Regions from separate parts of the Actinosynnema sp. NPDC059335 genome, predicted to be linked through region 2. Evidence: riboswitches for the same ligand, from Rfam matches in the RefSeq annotation. Region 2 holds a riboswitch; each other region holds the start of a gene.
The links. A riboswitch is a leader RNA that binds a small molecule or an ion and turns the genes downstream of it on or off. The one in region 2 is predicted to bind glycine.

Region 1 (10,040 bases), on a different contig from region 2:
GCCGGCGGAGCGGATCGTGCAGACGTTCACGTTCGAGGGCTACCCCGACGGGGTGGCGCTGGAGACGCTGACCCTGGAGGAGCTGGACGGCGGGCGGACGCGGCTGCACGTGGTGAGCGTGTTCGAGTCGACCGAGGCCCGTGACATGGCGCTGGCGAGCGGCATGGAGACCGGGGTCGTCGAGGGGTACGAGCAGCTGGACGAACTGCTCGCCGGGGCCTGACCCGGACCGACCACGCCCCGCGTGCCGAACCGGCCGCGGGGCTGCCCCGTGCCCGCGTCACCCGCATCCGCGACGCGGCCGTGGTCGGTGGGTAGTGGTCAGTGGGTCGTGGTCAGCGCGGCTGAGCCCTGGTCCGTGCCGTGCCCCACGCCCTCGTCCAGGCCGTGCGACCAGAGGCGGGCGTAGTGGCCGTTCGCGGCCAGCAGCTCGGCGTGCGTGCCCTCCTCCACGATCCGCCCCTCCGACAGCACCACGATCCGGTCCGCCCGCGCCGCCGTGGCCAGCCGGTGCGCCACCACGAACGTCGTGCGCGCGCCCGCCAGCCGATCGCTCGCCTCCAGCACCGCCGACTCGGTCGCCGGGTCCAGCGCGGCCGTGGCCTCGTCCAGCAGCAGCAAGGTCGGCTGGACCAGCTCGGCCCGCGCCAGGGCGACCAGCTGCCGCTGGCCCGCGGACAGCCCCTGGCCCCGCTCGCCGACCTGCTGGTGGAACGCCGACGGCAGCGAGGCGACCACCGGCAGCGCGCCCACCGCCCGCACGGCCGCCTCGACCTCGGCCCGGCTCGCGTCCGGCTTGCCGTAGGCGACGTTCTCGGCGACGTCGCCGCCGAACAGGTGCGCCTCCTGCGGCACGACGCCGAGCCGCTGCCGCAGCTGCGACAGGTCGTAGTCGCGGACGTCCACCCCGTCGACCAGCACCGCGCCCGCGGTCACGTCGTAGAACCGCGCCACCAGCTTGACCAGCGTCGACTTGCCCGCGCCGGTCGCGCCGACGAACGCCACCGTCTCGCCGGGGGCCACGCGCAGCGACACGCCGTCGAGCGCGGGCCGGGTGGCGCCCTGGTAGGTGAACGTCACGTCCCGCAGCTCCACCTCGCCGCGCAGCGCCCGCACCGGCACCGGGTCGGCGGCCGGCGGCACGGTCGTCGGCGTGCGCAGCAGGTCGGCGATCCGGCTCAGGCCCACCCGGGCCTGCTGGTACCCGTCGAACACCCCGGACAGCTGGTACAGCGGCGAGAAGAACAACCCCAGGTACAGCACGAACGCCAGCAGCACACCGGGCGACAGCGTCCCGTCGGCCACCCGGTACGCGCCCACCACCAGCACCCCGGCCTGCGCCACCCCCGACAGCAGCGACAGGAACGGGAAGTACGTGGCGATGTAGCGCTGCGCCCGGATCCGGGACCGGCGGTAGGCGTCGCTGCGCGCGGCGAACGCCTCCGCCGACCGCGCCTCCCGCGTGTACGCCTGCGACACGCGCAGCCCCGACACGTTCTCCTGCAGGTCGGCGTTCACCGCGCTGACGCGCTCCCGCGCCTCCGCGTACGCGGCCGACGACAGCCGCTGGAAGATCACCGTCGCGATCAGCAGGACCGGCAGCACGGCCAGCGCCACCAGCGCCAACCCGGGGTCGGTGGCGACCAGCGCGACCGCGATGCCGACCACGGTCAGCACGCTGATCGCGAACGTCGTCAGCCCGGTCTGGAGGAAACTGGACAGCGCGTCCACGTCCGTGGTCATCCGGGTCATGATCCGCCCGGCCATCTCGCGCTCGTAGTAGTCCAGCCCGAGCCGTTGCAGGTGGGCGTAGCTGCGCACGCGCAGCAGGTACAGCAGCCGTTCGCCGACCCGCGACGTCACCACCGTGCCCGCCGCCGCGGACACCCACCCGGCCAGCACGAGGGCGAGGCTGATCCCGGCCGCCGCCCACAGCCAGCCCGGCTGACCGCCGACCACCCCGCGGTCGACCCCCAGCCGCACCAGGTTCGGCGTCGCCACCGCCAGCGCCGTGTCCACCAGCAGCAGGCCGGCCACGCCGAGCATCGCCCACCGGACCGGCCGCAGCAGCGTCCGCAGCCGGAACCCCGGGTCGGGCGCCCTCGGGTCCTCGCCGCGCAGCACCGGCACGTCCCGCGCGGGCGGCAGGGCGTGCACCCGCGCCATCAGCTCCGGGGTCGGCGGGGTGCCGCCGAGCAGCGCCGACGTGCCGCCGCCACCCCGCGCCCCGGTCGCCGGACCGGCCGCCCGGTTCGCCGCGCGCACGGCCAACCCGTCGGACTCCGACTCCGGCCACAGCTCCGGCGTCGTGCCGTCGGGACCGGGTTCGAGCCGCGCGTCGGCCCGCGGGTCCACCTGCTCGATCGCCTCGCCCGGACCGGCCAGCAGGTCGCGGTAGAGGCGGCAGCGCCCGTGCAGCTCGGCGTGCGTGCCCACGTCGACCACGCGGCCCGCGTCCAGCACCGCGATGCGGTCCGCCAGCGCCAGCGACGACCGCCGGTGCGCGATCAGCAGCGTGGTCCGCTCGGCCGTCACCGCGGCCAGCGTCCGGTGGATCGCGGCCTCGGTCGCGTTGTCCACCGCCGACGTCGCGTCGTCCAGCACGAGCACCCGCGGGTCCGACAGCAGCGCGCGGGCCAGCGCGACCCGCTGCCGCTGGCCGCCCGACAGCGTCAGCCCCCGCTCGCCGACCACGGTGTCGTAGCCGTTCGGCAGCGCCTCGATGAACGCGTGCGCCTCGGCCGCCCGCGCCGCCGCCCGCACCTGCTCGTCGGACGCGTCCGGCCGCCCGTAGGCGATGTTCGCCCGCACCGTGTCGGAGAACAGGAACGCCTCCTCGAACACCGTGCCCACGGCCTGGCGCAACGACGACAGCCGCAGCTCGCGCACGTCCACCCCGCCGACGGACACCGCGCCCTCGTGCACGTCGTAGAACCGGGGCAGCAGCAGCGACACCGTCGACTTGCCCGACCCCGCCGTGCCCACGACCGCCAGCGTCTCGCCCGGCTCGACGCGCAGCGACACCCCCGACAGCACCGGCTCGCTGCGCGTGTACCCGAACGTCACGTCCCGCAGCTCCACGGCCACCGGACCGGCGGGCACCTCGCGCTCGCCGTCCACCACGCCCGGCTGCGAGTCGATCAGCTCGTACACCCGCTCCACGCCCGCGCGGGCCAGCTGGGCGGTCACCATCAGGCTCGCCAGCAGCCGGGTCGGGCCGACCAGGGTGGCCACGTAGGTCGCGAACGCCAGGAACGTGCCCAGCGTCACCTCGCCCCGCAGCGCCAGCCAGCCGCCCAGCGCGAGCACCGCGACCTGGCCGAGGTAGGGCAGCGAGCCCAGCGTCGCGGCCGGCCGGGACGTCAGCCGCGCGGCCCGCATCCGCTCGGCGAACAGCAGCCTCGCCCGCGACTCCAGCCGCGAGACCTCGCGCTCCTCCTGCCCGAACCCCTTCACCACGCGCACGCCGGTGACGGTCTCCTCGACCTGCTGCGCCACGTCCGCCGCGCGCTGCTGCGCCGACCAGGTCGCCGGGAAGAGGGTGAGCCTGCTGCGGGCCGCGACGACGCCGACCGCGGGCAGGATCACCAGCGCCACCAGGGTCAGCAGCGGCGACAGCCAGAACATCGCCACCACGGCGGCCACCGCGAACACCACCGTGCCGAACGCCAGGGGCGTCATCGACAGCAGGCTGTTGACCAGCTGGAGGTCGGTGATCGAGCGGGACACCACCTGGCCGGTGCGCAACGCGTCCTGCTTCGGCCCGTCCAGCCGCTGCACCGAGCCGAACACCGCCTGGCGCAGGTCGTGCTGCACGTCCACGGCCAGCTTGCCGCCGAGGAACCGGCGCACGAACGCCGTGCCGAACGTCAGCAGCTCCAGCCCGACCAGCGCGGCGGCCAGGACGGCGAGCCGGTCCGTGCGGCCCGCCATCGCGTCGTCCACCGCGACCTTGATCAGCAGCGGGCCGACGGCCTGCAACCCCACGCCCACGACGGCGGCCAGCACGGACCACACCACGAGGGCGCGGTGCTGCCAGCACGCGGTGGCGAGCCTGCGGATCCAGCCGTCGGAGGTAGTCACGCGACCCACATTAGGTCCGCCCACCGACGCGGTGGCCGCGACGGATGTGACGAAGGCCGCCCCGAAGTTCCGGGCGGCCTCCGTCAGACGATCAAGATCACGCGATCAGGTGATGTCCTTACGCTGGGTGGCCGCCCAGCCGCCGAGGAAGAACAACGCCGTCCACACCAGGAAGATCAACCCGCTCAGCCACCAGTCGAACGCGCCCAGCGCGCCGCCGAGGGCCCGCAGGCCCTCCACCATGTCGTCCGGCACCACCCCGGCGTTGGCCAGGAACAGCGACGTCGCCACCGACCCGGTCAGGCCGTTGACCGCGCCGTTGGGCAGGAAGCCGATGATCTCCGGCAGGCCCTGGGACGCCAGCACGAGCTGGATGCCGTTCTCCACGATCAGCATGTAGAGCAGCAGGACCACGGTGGTGCCCACGACGCTGGTCATCAGCGCGCCGACGCCGACCCCGAACATGGTCATCAGGATCGACGCGAGCACGCCGACCCCGGCCAGCGCGAGCCAGCCGCCCGCGTCGGGCAGCGAGCCGGAGTCCGAGGTGAGCGCGGTGCCGATGCTCACCGCGGCCACGATCACGATGCCGAAGATCGCGCCCCACGCCACGTAGACGATCATCTTCGCGGCCAGCGCCGACACCCGGTTCGGCGCGGTGAGGAACGTGGTCGTGATGGTCTTGCGGTTGATCTCGTTCGCGATCGCCAGGCCGCCGAAGATCATCGGGAAGATCGTGGCCACGTTGATGCTGCGGGCCATGCCGAACACCGACAGCTGCCACTGCGACGGGTCCACGTTGAGCAGCGCGGCCAGCTCCTCGGCCTCGGAGCTGCTCATGAAGTCCGAGACGGTCTTGAAGATCGCGCCCGTGCCCAGCGCCCAGCCGAACGCGAGCAGCACGGTCGGGATCATCAGGCCCCACCACAGGCCGGTGGTGGTGGTCTTGCGGAACTCCGACTTGATCAGGTTGCCCATCACGCACCGCCCCCGAGGCCGCCCTGACCCTGGTTCGGACCGTACGGGTTGTCCTGCGGCGGCGGCTGGGACCCCGGTGGTGGTTGGTAGCCCTGCGGCGGCTGCTGGTACGGCTGCGGACCGGTCGGCGGCTGCGCCTGGTAGGGCTGGGCCTGGTAGGGCTGCTGGAACGCCTGCGGCGTCTGGTAGCCGGGTTGCTGCTGGTAGCCGGGCTGGTAACCGGGCTGCGCGTACCCCGCCTGCTGGTAGCCCTGGCCGTACCCCGGCTGCTGGTAGGCGACCGGCTGCGCCTGCTGACCCGCGTACTGGCCGTTGGTGAGCTGGAAGAACAGCCGTTCGAGGTCGGCCTTCTCCTCCTGGATGCCGTAGATCGACACGCCCGCCCGCAGCGCGGTGTCGGCGACCTGCTTGGCCTCGACCCCGGCGATCGCGAGCCGGCCGTCGGGCAGCTGTTCGATCGCGGTGATCCCGCCCTCGGTCAGCGCCGCGACCAGCGCCCCGGTGTCGGACGGCTGCACGAGCACCCGGCCCTGCTGCTGCTCGCGCAGGTGGTCCAGCGGCCCGTAGTACATGGTCTGGCCGCGGCTGATGATGACCACCTGGTCGACGGTCTGCTCCACCTCGGCCAGCAGGTGGCTGGAGATCAGCACGGTCCGGCCGCTGCGCGCGTAGGACTGCAGGAACGTCCGCAGCCACGCGATGCCCTCCGGGTCCAGCCCGTTGGCCGGCTCGTCGAGCACCAGGATCTGCGGGTCGCCGAGCAGCGCCGTGGCCAGCGCCAGCCGCTGCTTCATGCCCAGCGAGAACCCGCCCGCCTTGCGGTCGCCCGCCGCGCCGAGCCCGACGAGCTGGAGCACCTGGTCGGCGCGCGAGTCCGGCACGCCGATCGCGGCGGCGTAGACGAGCAGGTGGTTGCGGGCCGTGCGCTTGGGGTGGAAGCCCTGCGCCTCCAGCACCGCGCCGACCACCCGCGCCGGGTTGCCGAGCTGGTCGAACGGCCTGCCGTTGATCAACCCGGTGCCCGCGGTCGGGGTCACCAGGCCGAGCAGCATGCGCAACGTCGTCGTCTTGCCCGCCCCGTTGGGGCCGAGGAAGCCGGTCACCGAACCGGGTTCCACCGTGAAGCTGAGGTTCTGCACCGCTGCGACCGGACCGAACTGCTTGGTCAAGTTCTGCACCACGATGCGGCCACTGCCGTCGTGCACGCGTCCCTCCCGAGTACTCCTACCGGGCGTCATCCTGCCCTAGGAGGGTTACTCGGGGAGGGCGTGTCGTGGTTTCGAGGCCACCTTCGGTATCTCGGTCGTGGTCTCCACCTCGGACGAACGGCGCAGCGTGCGCAGCGGGCGACGGCGTTCGCGGTGCGGCAGGCCGTCGCCGATGAGGTGCTGGTGGGCCATCGTCCACACCTGGCACGGCCACTTCCGGTGCCGCAGGACGCCGGGGCACGCGCCGCAGCGGCCGTCGGGATCCGGTTGGTGCACGGTCAGCAGCAGCCGCCACCCGTCGGCCAGGCGGTGGATCTCGGACCGCGCGAGCGGCACGAGGGACTCCGCCTCGCCGCGCTCGACCGCCTCGTCCACACTGGCCAGCCGGCGCAGCACGGCCGCCCGCAGTGCCTCGTCCACGCCCGTCACATCCTGTCGGCGACTTGGTCGAGCAGCCGGTGCAGCCGACGGGTCTGCGTGACGGACATCACAGCGGACTCGCCCGGCGGCGCGACCAGCAGGACTCGGTCGTCCTCGACGAGCACGGTCATCGACCGGTCCCGCCCGAACGGGTCGTGGCAGTCGATCCAACCTTCGGGTTCAGCCATCTGCACTCCGATCGGCGGTGGCGCGGCAGGGGGCCGCGCGAGCGGACGACCCCGCTGCGTAGCCACGGGGCTCCCGTCCTGTGCATCGGTCGCCGGGTCGTCGTGACTTACCTGTTACGACGCGAATTCACTCATTCGCCTGAGGTCGCGCACGGTGCGTGGTCGAGGTCCGCGGAAATGTCGGCCGGCTCGGTGGGGTCGCTGGGCACGGAGCCGGGTTCGGCGCTAGGATTGGTCACGCGGCCCGCTCCCAGTGACCCCCAGGCTGGTTGAGCGGGCCGTCTTCATCGCCGAAGGGCCCCGCTCACAGCACGTGAGCGGGGCCCTTCGCGTCGGGGGCTCAGAACTCCAGCGGCGTGTGGGCCATCCCGTGCGCCTCCGCGACCGGCAGGTTGGTCAGCAGGCCGTCGTGCGCGTTCAGCCCGAGCGCCAGGGACGCGTCCGCGCGCAGCGCCGCCTCCCAGCCGTGGTCGGCCAGCGCCACGGCGTAGGGCAGCGTCACGTTCGTCAACGCGTAGGTGGACGTGCGGGGCACCGCGCCGGGCATGTTCGCCACGCAGTAGAAGACCGAGTCGTGCACCTGGTAGGTCGGGTCGGCGTGGGTGGTCGGCCGCGAGTCGGCGAAGCAGCCGCCCTGGTCGATCGCGATGTCCACGAGCACCGAGCCGGGCTTCATGTCGGCCACCAGCTCGTTGCTCACGAGCTTCGGGGCCTTCGCGCCGGGCACCAGCACCGCGCCGATCACCAGGTCGGCCTCCCGGACCGCCTGCTCGACCGAGTAGCGGTTGGAGGTCACGGTGCGCAGGCGGCCCTGGTAGAGGGCGTCGATGTGGCGCAGCCGGTCGACGTTGGTGTCCAGGATCTCCACGTCCGCGCCCAGGCCCACGGCGATCGCGGCCGCGTTGAGGCCCGCCACGCCGCCGCCGATGACGACCACGCGCGCCGGGTGCACGCCGGGCACGCCGCCGGGCAGCACGCCGCGCCCGCCCGAGGGCTTCATCAGCGAGAACGCGCCGACCTGCGGCGCGAGCCGGCCCGCGACCTCGGACATCGGCGCGAGCAGCGGCAGCGCGCCGTTCGGCGTCTGCACGGTCTCGTAGGCGATGGCGGTCGTGCCGGAGTCCAGCAGCGCCTGCGTCAGCGGCCGGTCGGCGGCCAGGTGCAGGTAGGTGAACAGGACCTGGCCCTTGCGCAGCCGCGGGTACTCCTCGGCCACCGGCTCCTTGACCTTCAGCACCAGGTCGCCCTCGGCCCACACGTCGTCCGCGGTGGCGAGGACCTTCGCGCCGGCCGCCAGGTACTCCTCGTCGGTGATGGCCGAACCGAGGCCCGCGCCGGCCTCGACCACCACGTCGTGGCCGCGCTGGGTCAGCTCGTGGGCGCCCGCCGGGGTCAGCGCGACGCGGTACTCGTGGTTCTTGATCTCGCGGGGAACTGCGATCCGCACGGTGGGCTCCTTCGGCCGTTGTTACACCCAAGGTCCGTCAACGGGTGATCGGTGTCATCGTGCGGCCGGCACGAACGCGCCGGGAACCGGTTGTGCCGGCCGCACAAGCCGGACGGCGCGTTGACACCCGTCCGGGGCGGCACCTAGCGTGCGGGCCAACCAACTGAACATCGGCCGCGGCGCGTCGTGAGCGCCGGAACCCGCGCGGGAGAGACCTCGGTGCCACGGCCGGGGCGCCGAAGGAGCAAGTACCCCGCACACTCTCAGGCAGCGAGAACCGCTCGGGTGAGGCGACTCTGGAAAGCGCGCCCTCCGGCGCGCACCCACGGTGCAAGCCGCGACGTCGCGGCGAAGCTCTCAGGTCCCAGGACAGAGTGGGGATCCGGACCTCGCCGTTAGGGAGCGCTGTCGTGACTTTTCCGGACAACCTGCTTTACACGCCCGAGCACGAGTGGGTCGACTGGGCGCCGGGTACCCAGGAGCCCGTGGCGGTCGGGATCACGTCGTACGCCGCGGGGTCGCTGGGCGACATCGTCTTCGTGGAGCTGCCGGAGGTCGGCGCCGCGGTGACGTCCGGCCAGGTGTGCGGCGAGCTGGAGTCCACCAAGTCCGTGAGCGACCTGTACGCGCCGGTCAGCGGCGAGGTCGTGGCGGTCAACGAGGACGCCGTGCGGGACCCGTCGTTGATCAACAACGACCCGTACGGGGCCGGCTGGCTGTTCAAGGTGGCCGTGACCGACGCGACCGGGTTGCTGACCGCCGCCAAGTACGCGGAACTGACCGGGGACTGACGTCATGGCGATCAGCGTGTTCGACCTGTTCTCGGTGGGGATCGGACCGTCCAGCTCGCACACCGTCGGCCCGATGCGGGCCGCGATGATGTTCGCGGACCGGCTGGGTCCCGTGCTCGGCTCGGTGGACCGGGTGCGCGTCGAGCTGTTCGGGTCGCTGGGCGCGACGGGCCACGGGCACGGCAGCCCGAAGGCGGTGCTGCTGGGGCTGGAGGGCCACCGGCCGGAGGAGGTGGACCCGGTCGAGGCCGAGCGGCGGACGGCGGAGATCCGCGCCACCGGGCGGCTGCGGCTGGGCGGCGTGCGGGAGATCGCGTTCCGGGAGGACGCCGACCTGGTGATGCACCGGCGCAAGTCGCTGCCGCTGCACCCCAACGGGATGAGCTTCGAGGCGTACGCGGGTGGGTCGGTGGTCGACTCGGCGGTGTACTACTCCGTCGGCGGCGGGTTCGTGGTGGACGAGACGGCCACCGGGACCGACCGGATCAAGGCCGACGAGACGCGCGTCGCCCACCCGTTCCGGACCGGTGACGAGCTGCTGGGCCGGTGCCGGGAGACCGGGCTGTCGATCAGCGAGGTGATGCTCGCCAACGAGCTGTCGTGGCGCGACGAGGCGTCGGTGCGGTCGGGCCTGCTGCACATCTGGGGCGTGATGCAGGAGTGCGTGGAGCGCGGCTGCACGGAGCAGGGCGTGCTGCCCGGCGGGTTGAAGGTGCGGCGGCGGGCGGCGGAGATGCGCCGCCGGCTGGCCGCCGAGCACTACGCCACGGACCCGTTGCGGGTGATGGACTGGGTGACCCTGTTCGCGCTGGCGGTGAACGAGGAGAACGCCGCGGGGGGTCGCGTGGTGACCGCGCCGACCAACGGCGCGGCCGGCATCGTGCCCGCGGTGCTGCACTACTACACCCGGTTCGTGCCCGGCGCG
Region 2 (10,040 bases):
GTGCCCGCTAGCCGGACTTCCCGGCGCGGCTGTTGGCTCAACCGCTGCACCACCCACCGTACGTAGCGCTGGGCGGCACCACAAGCTCATGGTGGTGCGTGATCAGTACCAGTGTAGTGCGCCGTTCGGCGTGCGGCGGATGACGGACGGTGAACGGTTTCGCCCCGCCCGGGCCGGTTACACCTCGGGGGAAGCGTTCCCGGCGGTCGTCCGCAGCTCGGCGACGCATCGGCCCGCCGACCGCCGGGGTGCCCGCACGCGGAGGTGGTCTCGACCACAGTCGCGCAGAATCGGGTGACGGGGATAACGCCGCGAGGGTCGCGGGCGACCAACCCGGTGGAGGGATTTCACATGAGCACCAGAACGGAAACCGAGTCCGAGCCGGCGAAGCCGAGGGCAGCGCGTGCCGGCGCCGCGGGAGCCGCGCCGCTGCCCACAGCCCCCTGCAGCGTGGTCTGGAGCAAGGGCCACGCGTACGTGCTCGAAGGTTTCCGGGCCCGCTGGGTCGGCGTCGACGACCGGGGTCGTCCGCAGGCGCTCAGCGGCGCAGAACTGCAACGCCGCGGCTGGAGCCGCACCCGTTCGAGCAACTGATCACCCCGCCGACGACGGACGGCACCCGCCCGCGTGACGCACGCGGATCGGACCGTCACCGCGCGTCAACCGACCGGGGGCGGTGAACCCGCCGGTCAGGCCACCGCGCGAGTCGGCCACCGGGGCACGCCGGGCGGACCTCTACAGTGCGGACGTGTCGCACGATCCGGCCGACCGGCTGCTGACGATCCCGAACGCGCTGAGCGTGTTGCGGCTGCTCGGCGTGCCCCTGTTCCTGTACCTGCTGCTCGGCCCCCACGCGGACGGCTGGGCGCTGGTCGTGCTGGTCGCGGCCGGCCTCTCCGACTGGCTCGACGGCAAGATCGCCCGGTGGCTCGACCAGGCCAGCAGGCTCGGCGCGCTGCTCGACCCGGCCGCCGACCGGCTCTACATCCTGGCCACCCTGGTGGCGTTCGTCGTGCGCGACATCGTGCCCTGGTGGGTGGCGGCGGTGCTGGTCGCCCGCGAGCTGGCCGTCGGGGCCTGCCTGCCCGTGCTCCGGGCCCGCGGCTACGGCCCCTTCGAGGTGAACTACCTCGGCAAAGCGGCCACCTTCAACCTGCTCTACGCGTTCCCCATGCTCCTGCTCGCCCAGGGCTCCTCCACCGCCGCGCAGATCGCGCGCCCCGTGGCCTACGGGTTCATGGTGTGGGGCGGGGCCTTGTACCTGTGGTCGGGCGTGCTGTACGTCTACCAGTTCACCCTCGCGATGCGGCGACGGCCGGGTGTCGCGCCGGCCTGAACGCCGACGTGGGAAGATCCGGCAGCGAAGATCCACCGTCACTGAAGGAGCACACCGCGGTGATTCCCGAGGAGCTCAAGTACACCGAGGAACATGAGTGGGTGCTGCGCACAGGTGAGGACACCGTGCGCGTGGGCATCACCGACTACGCCCAGGAGCAGCTCGGCGACGTCGTCTTCGTCCAGCTCCCCGAGCTGGGCGAGCAGGTCGCGGCCGGTCAGACGCTGGGCGAGGTGGAGTCGACCAAGAGCGTCTCGGACATCTACGCGCCGCTCGCCGGTGAGGTCGTCGCGCGCAACGACTCGCTGGACCAGCAGCCCGACCTGGTGAACAGCGACCCGTACGGCGAGGGCTGGATGGTGGAGCTGCGGCTGGAGGACCCGACCGCGGTCGAGGACCTGCTCGACGCCGCCGCGTACCAGGAGCTGGTGGCACAGGGGTGACGTCGATCTTCAAGCGGCTCTTCGGTCGGTGGGGGAGCCGCCCCTCGGACAAGGGTTCGGGCACGATAAGTTCTAGCGGTCACGAAGGTTCCAGCAGCAGGAGGAGAGCTCAGGTGAGCACGAACGACGGGCCAGGCGTTCCGCCCGAGCAGTCCCCGGAGCGGACCTCCGTTTTCCGGGCCGACTTCCTCGCCGAGGTCGAGGGCGCGGAAGCGCCCGCCCAGGAGCCGGCCGTCGCGGGCGTCGACGCCCTGCCCGCCGGCTCGGCGCTGCTCGTGGTCAAGCGGGGCCCCAACGCGGGTTCGAGGTTCCTGCTGGACCGCGACACCACCAGCGCGGGGCGGCACCCGGACAGCGACATCTTCCTCGACGACGTGACGGTCTCGCGTCGCCACGCGGAGTTCCGCCGCGAAGGCGGCGAGTTCGTGGTCATCGACGTGGGCAGCCTCAACGGCACCTACGTCAACCGCGAGCCCGTCGACCAGGCGGTGCTGGCCAACGGCGACGAGGTGCAGATCGGCAAGTTCCGCCTGGTGTTCCTGACCGGTCCGGGCGCCGGGGGCCAGGGGGCCTGAGCGATGGGGCTCCGGTGACGGCGGCCGGGCGGCCACGCGGCGGGTCGAGCATCGGGGCGGTGCTGGCGCTGTTGCGTCCCGACTTCCCCGACGTCACCATCTCCAAGATCCGGTTCCTGGAGTCGGAGGGGTTGGTCCGCCCGGCGCGCACGGCGTCGGGCTACCGGCAGTTCACGACCGCGGACGTGGACCGCCTGCGGTACATCCTGGCCGCCCAGCGGGACCGGTACCTGCCGCTGAAGGTCATCAAGGAGCAGTTGGACGCCGCCGACCAGGGCGGCGGCGTGAAGGCGACGAGGGTGACCGACCCCGGTCCGGCGGCCGGGCACCGGGTCACCCGCGAGGAGTTGCTGGCGCGGGCCGGCATCGAGCCGGGCGCGCTGGCGGACCTGGAGCAGCACGGCCTGGTCAGGGCCGGCGCGGGCGGGTTCTACGACCACGACGCGGTGCAGATCGCCGCGACCGCGCGGGCCATGGCCGAGCACGGGTTGGAAGCGCGTCACCTGCGGCCGTTCCGGGTCGCCGCCGACCGCGAGGTCGGGTTGGTGGAACAGGCGGCCGGCGCGGCGTCCCGGCAGCGCGACCGGGCCGAGGTCGTCCGCGAATTGGCGGCGCTGTCCGTAACGCTGCACACACTCTTGGTGAAGGTGGGCTTGCGTGATGTGGCGGGTAAACCGGTTTCGCCGAGGTGAAGGCGTGTCCGCATCGTGATGCGCGAGGGGCGGGCGGTTGCGCAGAGGGCCCGCTTGGCGGGTAGCGTCGAAAGAGTACGTGGGGGATCCTCGTTGGTAGCGGGGACGCCAGAATTTCAGCGCGCTGAGGGAGGCGAGACCCGATGAGCGAAATGCGCGTCGTCGGCGTGCGGGTGGAACTGCCCGCCAACCAGCCGATCCTGCTGCTGCGCGAAACCGAGGGCGAACGGTACCTGCCGATCTGGATCGGATCGGTCGAGGCCACGGCGATCGCGTTGGAGCAGCAAGGTGTCCGTCCTGCCCGGCCGTTGACGCACGACCTGCTCAAGGACGTCATCGGAGCCCTCGGCCGGCAGTTGGAGCAGGTGCGGATCACGGACTTGCAGGAGGGCACGTACTTCGCGGAGCTGGTGTTCGACGGCGACATCCGGGTGTCGGCGAGGCCGAGCGACTCGGTGGCGCTGGCGCTGCGGATCGGCGTGCCGATCCACGCGGAGGAGTCGGTGCTCGCGGAGGCCGGGTTGATCATCCCGGACGAGCAGGAGGACGAGGTCGAGAAGTTCCGCGAGTTCCTCGACTCCGTCTCGCCCGAGGACTTCCGCGGGGCGGACACGTAGGTCTTCCTCGGGGGTCTTCCGCGGGAGTCTTCCGCGGGGCGACACGGAGGTCGTGGGTTCCGGCTCGGCGGCACGGCCGGGCCGGACCGGTGTGGTTCGGCCGCTCCGACGGCACCGCTTGGCACCTCTGGCGCGCTGCGTGCTCGGCTCGGATCCCGCGTGCGGCTCGGTGCGGCGGCTGAACCCGGCTCGGCTCCCGCCGGGCTTGCTGCGGCGGCTGAACCAGGGTCGATCCGCCCGCCAGGTCTCCGCCGGATCACGTCGGCCGCCGGCCCGACCCGGGTCGAGGGGGCCGACTGTCCGCTCGGCCGCTCCCGTCGCGCCGCTCCCACCACCTCGCCGCGCTGCCCGCCTTGCCCGGCCGCTTCACCGCGCCTTGCCGCGTAGCCCTCGCCGCGTTCCACCACCCCGCCTGACCGGGTCGCCGCGTCACCGGGTCGTCGCGTCACCGGGTCGTCGCCTGACCGGGCCGCCGGTCGTGCTCGCGCAGGGGTACCCGCCCGGGGGAACCCCGTTTTCGATCCTGCCGGCACACACCGACAATTCCGGCCGACCGGGCGCGGACGAGCGGGTCGGGTGCTTGACCCGGCACGACACCTGCGAAGGGCCGGAACGTCGGCCGCGCGCCGTGGACGGCCCTCCGCAAGCGTGTGCGGTGAGTTGTGGATCAACCCCGCGTGCCACCTACGGGTGTCACGTGTCCGGGTTACACAACGTCAACCTTGCTCGGCTAAACGATCACTAAACGTCATCCGAATGGCTTACGCCAAGCGACTCTCTCAACCTCTACCTCACGTTGAGGTCAGACACGCCCCGCGCGTCGCGTTGACCTGCCCCCTAGGCGGTCTTACCGTCGAACTCAGGTGAATTGCCACGGTGTTGTTTCCCGACACCGCGGCGGCTTCACGTTGGTCGCCGGTCGTCGTGGCCGGACCGAGGGGAGGCAGGCGTGGTCGAGGAAGCGCCCATCCGGGCCGGATCCGGCGAACAGGGTGAGCTGTTCCCGGACTCCTCGCTGCCGGACGAACTGGTCGGGTACCGCGGCCCCGCCGCGTGCCAGATCGCGGGCATCACCTACCGCCAGCTGGACTACTGGGCGCGCACGGGCCTGGTCAACCCGACGATAAGGAGCGCTCACGGCTCCGGCAGCCAGCGGCTCTACTCGTTCAAGGACATCCTGGTCCTCAAGGTCGTCAAACGGCTCCTGGACACCGGCGTCTCGTTGCAGAACATCCGGGTCGCGGTCGACCACCTGCGCCGCCGCGGCGTGCAGGACCTGGCCCGGATCACGTTGTTCAGCGACGGCACCACGGTCTACGAGTGCACCTCCCCGGAGGAGGTGGTCGACCTGCTCCAGGGCGGCCAGGGGGTGTTCGGCATCGCGGTCAGCGGCGCGATGCGGGAGATCAGCGGCACGATCCACGACTTCCCCGCCGAACGCGCGGACGGCGCGGAGATCGTGGAGGCGGCCGACGACGAGCTGTCCCGCCGCCGTCGCACCCGGGCCATCGGCTGACCCGGCGAGGCCCGGCGGCAACTGAGATCCACGTCGCGCCGGCGGTTCCGAGGGCGTCCCCGCCGGGTACCATTCGCGCGTAGTCGCTTTATCCCGCGCGGGAGAGTCCGAGCCAGTCTCGGCGCCGAAGGAGCAAATCCTCCCCGGAACCTCTCAGGCGCAAGGACCGCGCGGGTGAGACGCCTCTGGAAAGCGGGTCGGCAGCACGCCGACCCCGCCGACGGTGCAAGCCCGGCCTCCGGGTGAAGCTCTCAGGCGCCCGACGTCGGGCAGAAGACAGAGGGGGAGGGCAACGGCAGGAGTCTGTCCGGAGCCCTGGAGGCCAGCACCGATGACGCAGGACCGCATCCCCCTCGCCGCACTCGAGCACGGCACCCCGTTCGCCGACCGGCACGTGGGCCCGCGGCCCGCCGAGCTGGCCCGCATCCTCGACGTCATCGGGGTCGGGTCGCTGGAGGAGCTGGCGCAGCGCGCCGTCCCCGAGTCGATCCGCGAGCGCGACCTGGCGCTCGACCTGCCCGAGCCCGCCACGGAGACCGAGGCGCTGGCCGAGCTGCGCGCCCTCGCCGCGCGGAACCGCCCGATGACGCAGATGATCGGCCTGGGCTACTACAACACCACGACGCCGCCGGTCATCCTCCGCAACGTGCTGGAGAACCCCGCCTGGTACACCGCGTACACGCCGTACCAGCCGGAGATCTCCCAGGGCCGCCTCGAAGCGCTGCTGAACTTCCAGACCATGGTCGCCGACCTGACCGGCCTGCCGCTGGCCAACGCCTCGATGCTGGACGAGTCCACCGCCGCGGCCGAGGCGATGACGCTGGTCCGCCGCGCCGGCCGGTCGAAGTCGGCCAGGTTCGTGGTGGACGCCGACACGCTGCCGCAGACGCTGGCCGTGATCGAGACCCGCGCCGAGCCGCTGGGCATCGAGGTGGTGACCGCCGACCTGTCGCAGGGCCTCGAAGGGCTCGGCCTGGGCGGCGACTTCTTCGGCGTGCTGCTGTCCTACCCCGGCGCGTCCGGCGTGGTCCGCGACCACGCGGGCGTCATCGAGGAGGTGCACCGGGCCGGCGCGCAGGTCGTGGTGGCGGCCGACCTGCTGTCGCTGGCGCTGCTGCGCCCGCCCGGCGAGATCGGCGCGGACGTGGTCGTGGGCACCACCCAGCGGTTCGGCGTGCCGATGGGCTTCGGCGGGCCGCACGCCGGGTACATGGCCGTGCGGCAGGGCCTGGAGCGGCAGCTCCCGGGCCGGCTCGTCGGCGTGTCCGTCGACGCGGACGGCTCCGTCGCCTACCGCCTCGCCCTCCAGACGCGCGAGCAGCACATCCGCCGGGAGAAGGCCACCAGCAACATCTGCACCGCCCAGGTGCTGCTCGCCGTGATCGCGTCGATGTACGCGGTGTACCACGGCCCGGAAGGGCTGAAGGACATCGCGACCCGCGCGCACCGGATGGCGACCGTGCTGGCCGCCGGCCTGCTGGAGGGCGGCGTCGAGGTCGTGCACGGCGAGTTCTTCGACACCGTGCGGGCGCGCGTGGAGGGCCGCGCGGCCGAGGTCGTCGCCGCCGCGCGGGACCTGGGCGTGAACCTGTGGCAGGTGGACGCGGACGTGGTGTCGATCGCGTGCGACGAGACGACCACGCGCGAGCACCTGGGGCTCGTGTGGAAGGCGTTCGGCGTGACCGTCGCCGACGTGGACGGCCTGGACGCCGACACCGCCGACGGCATCCCCGCCGACCTGCGCCGCACCAGCGACTACCTGACGCACCCGGTGTTCCACGCGCACCGCTCCGAGACCGCGCTGCTGCGCTACCTGCGGGCGTTGTCGGACAAGGACGTCGCGCTGGACCGCAGCATGATCCCGCTGGGCTCGTGCACGATGAAGCTCAACGCCACGGCCGAGATGGAGGCGATCACCTGGCCGGAGTTCGCCGACCTGCACCCGTTCGCGCCCGCATCGGACGCCGAGGGCCTCCTGGGCATCGTCGGCGACCTGGAGCGGTGGCTGGCCGAGCTCACCGGGTACGACGCGGTGTCGTTGCAGCCCAACGCGGGCAGCCAGGGCGAGTTCGCGGGCCTGCTGGCGATCCGCGCCTACCACCGCGCCAACGGCGACGACCACCGCGACGTGTGCCTGATCCCGTCCAGCGCCCACGGCACCAACGCCGCGTCCGCCGTGATGGCCGGGATGCGGGTCGTGGTCGTCAAGTGCGACGACCGCGGCAACGTGGACGTCGGGCACCTGCGCGAGACGGTCGAGGCGCACCGCGACGACCTCGCCGCGATCATGATCACCTACCCGTCCACGCACGGCGTGTACGAGGACACCGTGCGCGAGGTGTGCGGGCTGGTGCACGACGCGGGCGGCCAGGTGTACGTGGACGGCGCGAACCTCAACGCGCTGATCGGGCTGGCGCGGTACGGCAAGTTCGGGTCGGACGTGTCGCACCTGAACCTGCACAAGACGTTCTGCATCCCGCACGGCGGCGGCGGTCCGGGCGTCGGGCCGATCGGCGTGCGGTCGCACCTGGCCCCGTTCCTGCCGAACCACCCGTTGCAGCCGGCGGCCGGTCCGGCGACCGGTGTCGGCCCGATCAGCGCCGCGCCGTGGGGCTCGGCGTCGATCCTGCCGATCTCGTGGGCCTACGTGCGGATGATGGGCGCGGACGGCCTGCGGCGGGCGACGCTGACCGCGGTGGCGGCGGCGAACTACGTGGCCCGGCGGCTGGACGAGCACTTCCCGGTGCTCTACACCGGCGAGGGCGGGTTCGTGGCCCACGAGTGCATCCTCGACCTGCGGCCGATCACCAAGGCGACCGGCGTGACCGTGGACGACGTGGCGAAGCGGCTGGCCGACTACGGGCTGCACGCGCCGACCATGTCGTTCCCGGTGGCGGGCACGCTCATGGTGGAGCCCACGGAGAGCGAGGACCTGGGCGAGATCGACCGGTTCATCGACGCCATGATCGCGATCCGGCACGAGATCGACCGCGTCGGCTCGGGCGAGTGGCCGGTGGACGACAACCCGCTGCGCAACGCGCCGCACACGGCGGCGTCGATCGCGGCCGAGTGGGACCACCCGTACAGCCGCGAGGTGGCGGTGTTCCCGGCGGGCACGTCCGCGCCGAAGATCTGGCCGCCCGTGCGCCGCATCGACGGCGCGAAGGGCGACCGCAACCTGGTCTGCTCCTGCCCGCCGGTCTCGGCCTACGGCGGCTGATCGATCGACCCGCGAACCCCGGTCGCCCTCGGGCGGCCGGGGTTCCGCGCGTCCGGCGGGCCTTCAGCCGATCCGGTGGTCCAGCTCGAACCGGCCCGGCTCGCCCTGCGGCCACGTGACGCGGCCCGTGCCGGTGAGGCCCGCGAGGTCGCCGGACGCGGAGACCACGGTGACGGTGGAATCCGCCACGCCGCCGCGGAAGCCGCCCACGTGGTGCAGGACGAAGCTGCCCGCCCGGCCGTTCAGGGCGCCCGTGACGACCTCGTAGCCCGTGGTGGAGCAGGAGTCGTCGTCCGCGTAGGACATGACGAAGCGCAGGTCGCCCACGCCTTCCAGGTCGCCGGTGTACGTGGTGGTCATGCCGCCCACCGTCTGCTTCGGGCCGGTGACCTCGTCGTAGCGCTTGCCGTCCCAGGTGTGCTCGTCCCAGCTGTTCATGGTCGCGTTGGCGCGTGCGGTGCTCATGGCGGCCAGCCTGCCGGGCATACCTGACACCTGCTGTCAGGATGGTGGCATGCGCGCCGGCCGATTGCTGTCCCTGCTGCTCCTGCTCCAGTCGCGGGGCCGGATGACCGCGCAGGAGCTGGCCGACGAGCTGGAGGTCTCCGTCCGCACGGTGTACCGCGACGTCGAGGCCCTCGGCTCGGCCGGCGTCCCCGTCTACGCCGACCGGGGCCCGGCGGGCGGCTACCGGCTGGTCGACGGCTACCGCACCCGGCTGACCGGGCTGACCACCGAGGAGGCCGACTCGCTGTTCCTGGCGGGCATGCCGGGACCGGCGGCCGAGCTGGGGCTCGGCGCGGTGGTGGCCGCGGCGCAGCTCAAGGTGCTCGCGGCGTTGCCGCCGGAACTGCGGTCGCGGGCCGCGCGCGTGCGGGAGAGGTTCCACCTCGACGCGCCCGGCTGGTTCCGGGGCGGCGAGGGCACGCCGCACGTGGCCGCGATCGCGGACGCGGTGTGGCAGCAGCGCCGGCTGCGGATCCGGTACGTGCGGTGGGCGCAGGTCGAGGTGGAGCGGACGGTGGACCCGCTCGGGCTCGTGCTCAAGGCCGGCACCTGGTACCTCGTGGCCCGCACGGGGACCGGACCCGGACCCGCCGACGGCGGGCGCGCGGACGACCTGCGCACGTACCGGATCTCCCGGGTGCTGGAGCTGACCGCGCTGGACGAGTCGTTCGAGCGGCCCGTGGGGTTCGACCTGGCGGAGTTCTGGGCGGGCTGGTCGGAGCGGTTCGAGCGGCGGCTCTACCCGATGCGGGTGACGGTCCGGATGACGCCGGACGGGCTGCGCGGCGCCCGGGTGCTGCTCGGCCTGGCCGCCGCCCGCGAGCTGCGGGACGTCGAGCCGGAGGGGGAGTGGACGACCGTGCGGGTGCCGGTCGAGTCGCTGGAGCACGCCGCCGTGGACCTGCTCCGCCTCGGTCCCGAGGTGGACGTGGTCGAGCCGCCGGAACTGCGCGAACGCGTGATCGCCCGGATCGCCGCGATGGCCGCCGTCTACGGCCGGTGACCAGGTGGGGGGAGACGCCCCGGTGGCCCGCGAGCGCCTCCCCGTGCCGCGGACCGCTACCGCTCGAACGCGGTCGCGCCGCTGTAGTTGCAGATGGACGGGGCCATCACCTCGGCCGGGCTGCCCCAGCC
Region 3 (10,040 bases), on a different contig from region 2:
CGCCAGCCCCGGCCACAGGAACTTCCGGCCGCCCTCCGGGTACTCGTAGAAGCCGGCCCCGCCGGACTTGCCCGTGCGCCCCTCGGCCACCAGCTCCTCCAGCACGCGGAACGCCGGGTGGTCGCCCAGCGCCCCGGCCGCCGACGGGTCGTCCGCCAGCGCCTGGTCCCGGATCTTCAGCTGCAACGTCAACGTGACCTCGTCCGACACCGCCAGCGGGCCGACCGCCATGCCCGCACGACGCGCCACGTTCTCGATCAACGCGGGCGACACGCCCTCCGCCACCATCGACACCGCTTCGGTGACGTACGTGCCGAACGTCCGCGACGTGTAGAATCCGCGGCTGTCGTTCACCACGATCGGCGTCTTGCCGATCTGCAGCACGTAGTCGAACGCCCGCGCCAGCGTCTCGTCCGACGTCTTCTCGCCGCGGATGATCTCCACCAGCCGCATCTTCGGCACCGGCGAGAAGAAGTGCAGCCCGATGAACCGCGACGGGTCGGCCACCGCCGACGCCAGCCCGGTGATCGGCAGCGTGGACGTGTTCGACGCGATCACCGCGTCCGGCAGCGCCGCCGCCTCCGCCGCGGGCAGCACCCGGTTCTTCAGCTCCCGGTTCTCGAACACCGCCTCGATCACGAGGTCGCAGCCCGCCAGGTCGGCGTCCGAGTCGGTCGGAGTGATGCCCGGCGTGTCACCGGCGCCGCGCCGCGCGGCCTCCAGCGTCACGTCCTTCAGCACGACCTCGATCCCGGCCTTGGCGCTGACCTCGGCGATGCCCGCGCCCATCATGCCCGCGCCGAGCACGCCGACCTTGGCCACCTTCGACCGCTCGACCCCGGACGGCCGGGAGCCGCCCGCGTTGATCTCGTTGAGCTGGAACCAGAACGTGCCGATCATGTTCTTGGCCACCTGGCCCGCGGCCAGCTCCAGGAAGTACCGCGCCTCGATCCGCAACGCCGTGTCGAAGTCGACCAGCGCGCCCTCGACCGCCGCGGCCAGGACCTTCTCCGGCGCGGGGTACACGCCGTGCGTCTTCTTCCGCAGCACGGCGGGCGCCGCCGCGAGCAGCCCGTACAGGTTCGGGTCGCCCACCCGCACGTCCGGCACGGTGTGCCCGGGCTCGTCCCACGGCTGCCGCGGCGCGGGGTTCTCCTTGATCCACGCCCGCGCCTTGGCGATCAGCTCCTCGCGGGAGGACGCCAGCTCGTGCACGATCCCGGCCTGCAACGCCCGCGCCGGCCGGAGCTGCTTGCCCTCCATCAGCAGCGGCAACGCGGGCTGCACGCCCAGCAGCCGCACCATCCTGGTCACGCCGCCACCGCCGGGCAGCAGGCCCAGCGTCGCCTCGGGCAGGCCCAGCTTGATCTTGTCGTCGTCCAGCGCCACCCGGTGGTGGCAGGCCAGCGCGATCTCCAGGCCGCCGCCCAGCGCGCTGCCGTTGATCGCCGCGACCACGGGCTTGCCCAGCAGCTCCAGCCGCCGCAGCTGGCCCTTGACCTCCTCCAGGAACCCGAGCGCCTCGCCCGCGTTCTCCGGCGTGATCGTGATCAGCAGGGTGAGGTCGCCACCCGCGAAGAACGTCTTCTTCGCCGACGTCAGCACCACGCCGGCGATGTCGTCGCGCTCGGCCTCCAGCCGGGCGACGGTCTCGCCCATGTCCCGGTGGTACTCGGCGTTCATCACGTTCGCCGAACCGGACATGTCCATCGTGAGGGTGACGATCCCCTCGTCGTCCCGCTCGTAGTGGATAGCCATCAGACCCTCTCGATGATCGTCGCGATGCCCATGCCGCCGCCCACGCACAGCGTGGCCAGCCCCCGCCGCAGGTCCCGGCGCTCCAGCTCGTCGAGCAGGGTGCCGAGGATCATGCAGCCGGTCGCGCCGAGCGGGTGGCCCATGGCGATCGCGCCGCCGTTGACGTTGACCTTGTCGTCGGGCAGGTCCAGCTCCCGCTGGAACTTCAGCACCACCGACGAGAACGCCTCGTTGATCTCGAACAGGTCGATGTCCTCGACGGTCAGCCCCGCCTTGTCCAACGCCTTGCGCGCGGCCGGCGCCGGACCGGTCAGCATGATCGTCGGCTCCGAGCCGACGACCGCCGTCGCGGTGATCCGGGCGCGCGGCGTCAGGCCCAGCTCGCGGCCGATGCGCCCGCTGCCGATCAGCATCGCCGCCGCGCCGTCCACGATCTGCGACGAGTTGCCCGGCGTGTGGACGTGGTCGATCCGCTCCACGGTCGGGTACCGGTCGATGGCGACCGCGTCGAAGCCCAGGTCGCCGTGGAAGGCGAAGCTCGGCTTGAGCTTGGCCAGGCCCTCCAGCGTGGTCTCCGGCCGGATCGCCTCGTCGTGGTCGAGCACGACCGAGCCGTTCTGGTCGACCACGGGCACGAGCGAGCGGTCGAAGTAGCCCTTGTCCCGCGCGAGCGTCGCCCGCTGCTGCGAGCGCACCGCGTACGCGTCCACGTCCTCGCGGCTGAACCCCTCCAGCGTGGCGATGAGGTCGGCGCTCACGCCCTGCGGCACGAAGTTGACCGCCATGTTGGTCTCCGGGTCGGCCATCCACGCGCCGCCGTCGGAGCCCATCGGCACCCGCGACATCGACTCGACGCCGCCCGCCACCACCAGGTCCTCGAACCCGGACGCGACCTTGGCGGCGGCCAGGTTGACCGACTCCAGGCCGGACGCGCAGAACCGGTTGAGCTGCACGCCCGCCGGCCGCAGGTCCCACCCGGCGGCCAGCACCGCGGTGCGGGCGATGTCCGCGCCCTGCTCGCCGACCGGCGACACGACGCCGAACACCACGTCGTCCACCGCCGAGGTGTCCAGGTCGTTGCGCCGCGCCAGCGCCGCCAGCACCCCGGAGGCCAGGGTGATCGGCTTGACGCTGTGCAGCGATCCGCGCTTTCCCCTGCCACGCGGTGTGCGCACCGCGTCGAAGATCAAGGCTTCGCTCATGTACTCAACGGTAACCGCCGCTGCGGGGACCGCCCATGACCGCGCGAGGTGACTTATTAGCTCACCGGCGCGAGCCGGTGGTCCATGACCTCGCCCTCGCCGACGAACCCCAGCCGCGCGTAGAGCCGCCGGGCCGTCTCGTTCTCCCGGACCACCCGCAACTGCACCAGCGCCCACCCGTGCTCGCGCGCCCACGCCAGCACGTCGGCCACCAGCGCCTCGCCGACGCCCCGCCGCCGGAACTCCGGCTTGACCCACATGGAGTACAGGTACAACACGTCGGGGTGAACCTCGTGCGGCACGCCGGCGACCAGCCCGATCGGCTCCGGCGCCTCCGCCACCACCTTCACCCCGTGGTCCGGGCCCAGCAGCTCCCGCCACCGCGCCTCGTCGAACTCCCGCTCCAGCGCGAGCGTCGGGCCGAACGCCCCGGGGTCGCTGCCCAGCGCCGTGAGCCGGATGTCCCGCCACGTCGCCCAGTCGTCCGGCCCGAGCCGTCGCACCCTCATGCCCCCAGTCTGACCCACCGGCCTGACATTTGCGCTCACGATCACGGGTCACCGCGGCGCGCTGCGGTCATGGCGGCGCGGCCCCGCCGGTGGGAACGTCGGTGGCATGCCAACTCGCCGTTCCGCATGGATGACCGAGGACCTGGACCAGCTGCGGGAGCTGGCCCGGACGTTCTTCGAGAGGGAGGCCGTCCCGCACCGGGAGCGCTGGGCCGCGCAGAAGCAGGTGGACCGCGACTTCTGGACCAAGGCGGGCGGGGTCGGGCTGCTCTGCCTGTCCATCCCCGAGGAGTACGGCGGTGGCGGCGGCACGTTCGCGCACGAGGCGGTGCTGCTGGAGGAGCAGGCCCGGTGCGGCGACAGCGCGTGGGGCAACAGCGTGCACAGCGGGATCGTCGCCCACTACATCAACGCCTACGGCACCGAGGAGCAGAAGCGCCGCTGGCTGCCCAAGATGGCGACCGGCGAGTACGTCGGCGCGATCGCCATGTCCGAGCCCGGCGGCGGCTCCGACCTGCAGAACGTCAAGACGCGGGCGCTGCGGCGCGGCGACGAGTACGTGCTGTCCGGCTCCAAGACGTTCATCACCAACGGCGCGCAGGCCGACCTGGTGGTCGTGGTCGCCAAGACCGACCCCGGCCAGGGCGCGACGGGCATCTCGCTGCTGGTCGTGGAGACCGCGGCGGCGCAGGGGTTCCGGCGCGGCCGGGTGCTGGACAAGGTCGGCATGCACGGCCAGGACACCGCCGAGCTGTTCTTCGACGACGTCCGGGTGCCGGCGGAGAACCTGCTGGGCACCGGCGAGGGCCAGGGGTTCATCCAGCTGATGCAGCAGCTCCCGCAGGAGCGGCTGATCATCGCGGTGGCGTCGGTCGCGGGCATCGAGGCGGCGGTGGACCTCACGCTGGCCTACGTCAAGGACCGCACGGCGTTCGGCCGGGAGCTGATCAAGTTCCAGAACACCCGGTTCAAGCTCGCCGAGTGCGCCACGGAGGCCCGCGTGACCAGGGCGTTCGTGGACGAGTGCGTGCAGGCGCACCTGGCCGGGCGGCTGGACGTGCCCACTGCGGCGATGGCGAAGTGGTGGGCCACCGAGCGGCTGTGCCGGGTCGTGGACGAGTGCGTGCAGCTGTTCGGCGGCTACGGCTACATGACCGAGTACCCGATCGCGCGCGCGTGGGCGGACGCGCGCGTGCAGAAGATCTACGGCGGGACGAACGAGATCATGAAGGAAATCATCGCGAGGTCGCTCTAGTGCCCGGCCCGCTGGAGGGGTTGAAGGTCGTCGAGCTGGCGGGCCTCGCGCCCGCGCCGTTCGGCTGCATGGTGCTGGCGGACCTGGGCGCGTCGGTGGTCCGGGTGGACCGGATCGGCGGCGCGACGGAGGTGCCGCTGCTGGGGCGCGGGCGGCGGTCGATCGGCGTGGACCTGCGCCGCCCCGAGGGCGCGGAGCTGGTGCTCCGGCTGGTCGCGGAGTCCGACGTGCTGGTCGAGGGCTTCCGGCCGGGCGTGACCGAGCGGCTGGGCATCGGCCCGGCGCAGTGCCTGGCCCGCAACCCGCGCTTGGTCTACGGGCGGATGACGGGCTGGGGCCAGGACGGGCCGCTGGCCGACCGCGCCGGGCACGACATCAACTACATCGCGGTGGCGGGCGCGCTGGAGCCGATCGGCCGGGACGGCGCGCCGCCGACCGTGCCGCTCAACCTCGTCGGCGACTTCGGCGGGGGCGGGCTGCTGCTGGCCGTGGGCGTGCTGGCGGCCCTGTACGAGCGGGACCGGTCCGGGCGCGGGCAGGTCGTGGACGCGGCCATGGTCGACGGCGCGGCCCTGCTCACGACGTTCCTGCACGGGATGGCGTCGGTCGGCGCGTGGCCCGGGCGGCGCGGCACCAACCTGCTGGACGGCGGCGCGCCGTTCTACGACGTGTACGAGACCGCCGACGGGCGGTTCGTCAGCGTCGGCGCGCTGGAGGAGAAGTTCTACGCCGAGCTGCTGGACGTGCTGGGGCTGGCCGACGCCGGGCTGCCGCCGCGGCACGACCCGGCGAACTGGCCGGAGCTGCGGGCCCGCATCGCCGCCGCAGTGGCCACCCGGACGCGCGACGAGTGGGCCGCGCTCGCCGAGGGCACCGACGCGTGCCTCGCGCCCGTGCTCGCGCCCGGCGAGGCCCCCGCGCACGGGCACAACGCCGAGCGCGGCACGTTCGTGCAGGTGGGAGGGGTGGCGCAGCCCGCGCCGGCGCCGCGGTTCGACCGCACGCCCGCGGCCGCGCCGGGTCCGCCGCCCGCGGTGGGGGAGCACACGGTCGCCGTGCTGGCCGAGCTGGGGCTGGGCGAGGACGAGATCGCCGCGCTGCGGCGTTCCGGGGTGGTCGGCTGACGCGCCCCCGGCCGGTCCCGAAAAGGGCACGGGAAATCACCTGAAGGGGTACCGGAATTGAGTGGCAGCCGACATCGGCCTTTGTCACGCTCGGTGCGTGAGTCGGCGCATTCAGGTGATGGGCGGCGAAGGGAAGACGATGTCGCTGAACCTCGGTGTCCGTGCCTGGGGGGTGGGCGAGCGCCCGTACCTTCAGGATCGGCGGGACCACTGGTCCCCTTGATCGTCCGATCGGGTGACACCAGGGGCGGTTCAGGCGTGGTTGCGTGGTCGGGCCGGCGGCCAGTCGGGCGACGTGGGCGCGTTCGATCGTCATCATCCGGGTGAATGAGGGACGATGACGCTTGACACGACCGGTGCGGCGACGGGCCGCCCGGCCGAGCGACACGGACGGAGAGCGATCAGTGAACGTCAAGAAGGTGGTGACGCTGGCGGCGGTCGCGCTGGTGCTGTTCCTCCTGATCACCCAGCCGAACGAGTCCGCCCAGGCGGTGCGGACCGCCCTGGGGTGGCTCCAGGCCGGCGCGGAGTCGATCATCACCTTCGTCCGCAGCCTCTTCGCCTAGCGACCCCTCCGACGTCGCCGAACTCCGCTCAATGCGGTCACGAGCGGTGACCGCAGGATCCGAGCGTTGCACCATACGGGTGGAATGAGGGCTATAACGCCCTGGTAACAGGGTTTTAGACAAACCGGGGTCTAGCGGTTGTCGGTACCCGCTAATACGGTGCGTCGCATTGGCTGATCTTCGACCGACGAGGAGGCAGAATGGTCGAGGACTCCGGAGTCGACGAGCTGTTGCGGCAGTGGGCGGCTGAGCGCTCGGACGACGCCGAGCTGCGGGAGGTGAACCGGATCAAGGACGCGTGGCTCGCGGAAGCCCCGCCGTCCGCGCCGGGGATCCCCGTGCAGCGGGCGAATGGCGGTCCCCGCGGCCTGGTGAAGGTCGAGTCCGCGGATCCGGCGTACGTGGCGGCGATGCGGAAGCGGGCGCCCGAGGTGCCCGAGGTCCTGCTCGCGGCCGCCGCCAGCTACTGGCAGCTGGTGGGCGATCTCTCCGAGGCCGAGCTGTGGTGGGACGCGGGCATCAGCCCGTTGGACCAGCGCGCTCTGGACTACCGGGCGGCCGGGCTCACCCCCGCCGACCTCGGTCGTCGCCTCGGCCCGATGACGGTGCTCCAGCACCTGCGTCGGGGCAGCGCGGCGGCCTGGTGCGTGGCCAGGTTGCAGAGGCAACGCCGGGACGGCGTGGCCTAGGTCCGACGAGTCGGGGCGGGCTCCTGTGGTCGAGGAGCCCTTGCCTTGAGGGGGCGGGCTCCTGCACGAGGAGCCCCGGCCCCGGTGGCGCGGCCCCGGCGCCCTGGAACCGGACGAACCGGACTCCGGGCGGAACACCCGTTACCCTTGAGGCGTGCAGGGCCTCATCACCCCCAAGCGGCTGGCCATCGCCGCCGCGTGCCTGGCGTCGCTGGTCGTGTGCTGCGGCCTGGCCTACTGGCAGTGGGAGCGGTTCTCCGAGGCGGGCGGCACGTTCCAGAACCTCGGCTACGTCTTCCAGTGGCCGCTGTTCGGCCTCTTCCCCGCGTTCATGGTGTGGCGCATCCGCAGGCTGGACGCCCGCCGCAAGGCCGAGGCCGCCCGGGAGCCGGTGGTCGAGCCGCCGCGCCCGATGGTTACCGTGGAGCCCGTCAGGACACCCGTGCCGGACGACGAGGACGACGAGCTGGCGGCCTACAACCGCATGCTCGCCCAGCTCCACGCGCGGGACCAGCGGTGAGGCGAAGGTAGGACGATGAGCGGCGCGTTGACCAGGTTCCGGTTCATGGCTTACGTGGTCGGTGTCGGCCTGCTGCTGCTCGTGGTCGCCATGATCGCCAAGTACGCGGGCGGCAACGCGGGCATGATGCAGGTCGTCGGCCCCGTCCACGGCTTCCTCTACGCCGTCTACCTGGTGCTGACCGTCGACCTGGCGCTCAAGGCCCGCTGGTCGATCAAGGGCACCGCCCTGGTGCTGCTCGCGGGCACGATCCCGTTCGTGTCGTTCTACGCCGAGCGCAAGGTCGTGGAGACCGTCCGGGCCGAGAAGAGCCTGTGACCGGGGTTGACCCCGCCCGCCGGCCACCCCTAGCGTCTGGCGGTACCAACTGAACACGGCCGTCGATGTCGCGCGGGAGAGTCCCCGAGCGGGGCGCCGAAGGAGCAACTCCTCCCCGGAATCTCTCAGGCCCAGGTACCGCGCGACGAAGGCAACTCTGGAAAGCAGGCGCACCCGCTGCGCCTCGCCCACGGTGCAAGCCGCCCGCGCCGGGTGGCGAAGCTCTCAGGCTCATGGCAGAGGGGGAGGCTCACTCGACGAGGAGTCTCCGATGGGCCGTGTCATCCTTTCGCACGTGACGCTCTCGGGCGCGCCCGCGCCGACCCGACCGGTCGGCCCGCCGGCGTGCCCGCACCCAGGGAGGACCCGCCCGATGGAAAGCCGCCGCACGCCCCTGCACGCCGAGCACGAGGCGCTGGGCGCCCAGTTCACCGACTTCGCGGGCTGGCGGATGCCGCTGCGCTACGACAGCGAGCTGGCCGAGCACCGCGCGGTGCGCACCTCGGCGGGCCTGTTCGACCTGACCCACATGGGTGAGATCGTGCTCACCGGCCCCGAGGCCGGCGCGGCGCTGGACCACGCCCTGGTCGGCCACGCCTCCGCGATCGGCGTCGGCCGCGCCCGGTACACGATGATCTGCGAGGCCGACGGCGGCGTGATCGACGACCTGATCGTCTACCGCACCGGCGACCGGGAGTACATCGTCGTCGCGAACGCCTCGAACGCCGCCGTCGTCCACGAGGCCCTGGTCGAGCGCGCGAAGGGCTTCGACACCACCGTCGAGGACAGGTCCGCCGACTACGCGCTGCTCGCCGTGCAGGGCCCGCGGTCCACCGCCATCCTCGAAGCGCTCACGCCCACCGACCTGACCTCGGTCAAGTACTACGCCTCGTACCCGACCGAGGTCGCGGGCAAGCCGGCCCTGCTCGCCCGCACCGGCTACACCGGCGAGGACGGCTTCGAGCTGTTCGTCGCCCCGGCCGACGCCGCGCACGTCTGGCAGGCGCTGCTGGAGGCGGGCGCGCCGCACGACCTCAAGCCCGCCGGCCTCGGCTGCCGCGACACCCTCCGCCTGGAGGCGGGCATGCCGCTGTACGGCAACGAGCTGGGCCGCGACCGCACGCCCTTCCACGCCAACCTCGGCCGGGTGGTGAAGCTCGACAAGCCGGGCGACTTCGTCGGCCGCGACGCGCTGGCCGCCGTCGCCGAGCAGGGCGTGGCCGAGGTCCTGGTCGGCCTGAAGACCACCTCCCGCCGCGCGCCCCGGCACGGCTACCCGGTGCTGGACGCGGACGGCAACCGCATCGGCGAGGTGACCAGCGGCGCGCTGTCGCCGACCCTCGGCTACTCGGTGGCGATGGCCTACGTCACCACCGGCCACACCGAGCCGGGCACGGAACTCTCGGTCGACGTGCGGGGCAAGCACGAGCCGGTCGAGGTCGTCGCGCTGCCCTTCTACCAGCGAACCAGCTAAGGGAGAGACCCACACATGTCCGAGCACTTCAACACCTCCCTCGCGGAGTTCGACCCGGAGGTCGCGAACGCCGTCGCCGCCGAGCTGCACCGGCAGCAGAGCACGCTGGAGATGATCGCCTCGGAGAACTTCACGCCGGTGTCGGTGCTCCAGGCGCAGGGGTCGGTGCTGACGAACAAGTACGCCGAGGGCTACCCCGGCCGGCGCTACTACGGCGGCTGCGAGAACGTCGACGTGATCGAGCGGCTGGCGATCGAGCGGGTCAAGGCCCTGTTCGGCGCCGGGTTCGCCAACGTCCAGCCGCACTCGGGCGCGCAGGCCAACGCGTGCGCGATGTTCGCCCTGCTCCAGCCGGGCGACACCATCCTGGGCCTCGACCTCGCGCACGGCGGCCACCTCACCCACGGCATGCGGATCAACTTCTCCGGCAAGCTCTACAACGTGGTGCCCTACCACGTGTCGGACGAGGACGGCCGGGTGGACATGGCCGAGGTCGAGCGCCTGGCCGCCGAGCACCGCCCCAAGCTGATCGTCGCCGGCTGGTCGGCCTACCCCCGGCAGCTGGACTTCGCCGAGTTCCGCCGCATCGCCGACTCGGTGGACGCCTACCTGATGGTCGACATGG

Region 1: another riboswitch for glycine. It lies ahead of gcvH (glycine cleavage system protein GcvH); the one in region 2 lies ahead of gcvP (aminomethyl-transferring glycine dehydrogenase).
Region 3: another riboswitch for glycine. It lies ahead of gcvT (glycine cleavage system aminomethyltransferase GcvT); the one in region 2 lies ahead of gcvP (aminomethyl-transferring glycine dehydrogenase).

The regions. Positions count from the first base shown of each region.
Region 1 is NZ_JBHYXZ010000004.1:44,310-54,349, forward strand. It holds gene ACFXGA_RS02060 (SRPBCC family protein) at 1-223, shown strand, start outside; gene ACFXGA_RS02065 (ABC transporter ATP-binding protein) at 322-4,092, opposite strand; gene ACFXGA_RS02070 (hypothetical protein) at 4,189-5,061, opposite strand; gene ACFXGA_RS02075 (ATP-binding cassette domain-containing protein) at 5,061-6,266, opposite strand; gene ACFXGA_RS02080 (hypothetical protein) at 6,315-6,689, opposite strand; gene ACFXGA_RS02085 (hypothetical protein) at 6,695-6,877, opposite strand; gene ald (alanine dehydrogenase) at 7,218-8,324, opposite strand; glycine riboswitch at 8,520-8,614, shown strand; gene gcvH (glycine cleavage system protein GcvH) at 8,735-9,115, shown strand; gene ACFXGA_RS02100 (L-serine ammonia-lyase) at 9,120-10,040, shown strand, end outside.
Region 2 is NZ_JBHYXZ010000142.1:2,772-12,811, forward strand. It holds gene ACFXGA_RS31900 (hypothetical protein) at 352-594, shown strand; gene ACFXGA_RS31905 (CDP-alcohol phosphatidyltransferase family protein) at 749-1,336, shown strand; gene gcvH (glycine cleavage system protein GcvH) at 1,396-1,779, shown strand; gene garA (glycogen accumulation regulator GarA) at 1,893-2,354, shown strand; gene ACFXGA_RS31920 (MerR family transcriptional regulator) at 2,369-3,046, shown strand; gene ACFXGA_RS31925 (bifunctional nuclease family protein) at 3,190-3,663, shown strand; gene ACFXGA_RS31930 (MerR family transcriptional regulator) at 4,613-5,179, shown strand; glycine riboswitch at 5,268-5,358, shown strand; gene gcvP (aminomethyl-transferring glycine dehydrogenase) at 5,511-8,399, shown strand; gene ACFXGA_RS31940 (DUF3224 domain-containing protein) at 8,463-8,864, opposite strand; gene ACFXGA_RS31945 (helix-turn-helix transcriptional regulator) at 8,914-9,909, shown strand; gene ACFXGA_RS31950 (hypothetical protein) at 9,966-10,040, opposite strand, start outside.
Region 3 is NZ_JBHYXZ010000012.1:16,732-26,771, forward strand. It holds gene ACFXGA_RS05920 (3-hydroxyacyl-CoA dehydrogenase NAD-binding domain-containing protein) at 1-1,758, opposite strand, end outside; gene ACFXGA_RS05925 (acetyl-CoA C-acetyltransferase) at 1,758-2,960, opposite strand; gene ACFXGA_RS05930 (GNAT family N-acetyltransferase) at 3,017-3,469, opposite strand; gene ACFXGA_RS05935 (acyl-CoA dehydrogenase family protein) at 3,600-4,724, shown strand; gene ACFXGA_RS05940 (CaiB/BaiF CoA transferase family protein) at 4,724-5,848, shown strand; gene ACFXGA_RS05945 (hypothetical protein) at 6,253-6,414, shown strand; gene ACFXGA_RS05950 (helix-turn-helix transcriptional regulator) at 6,615-7,103, shown strand; gene ACFXGA_RS05955 (hypothetical protein) at 7,258-7,623, shown strand; gene ACFXGA_RS05960 (DUF3817 domain-containing protein) at 7,639-7,941, shown strand; glycine riboswitch at 8,005-8,092, shown strand; glycine riboswitch at 8,093-8,191, shown strand; gene gcvT (glycine cleavage system aminomethyltransferase GcvT) at 8,315-9,415, shown strand; gene glyA (serine hydroxymethyltransferase) at 9,431-10,040, shown strand, end outside.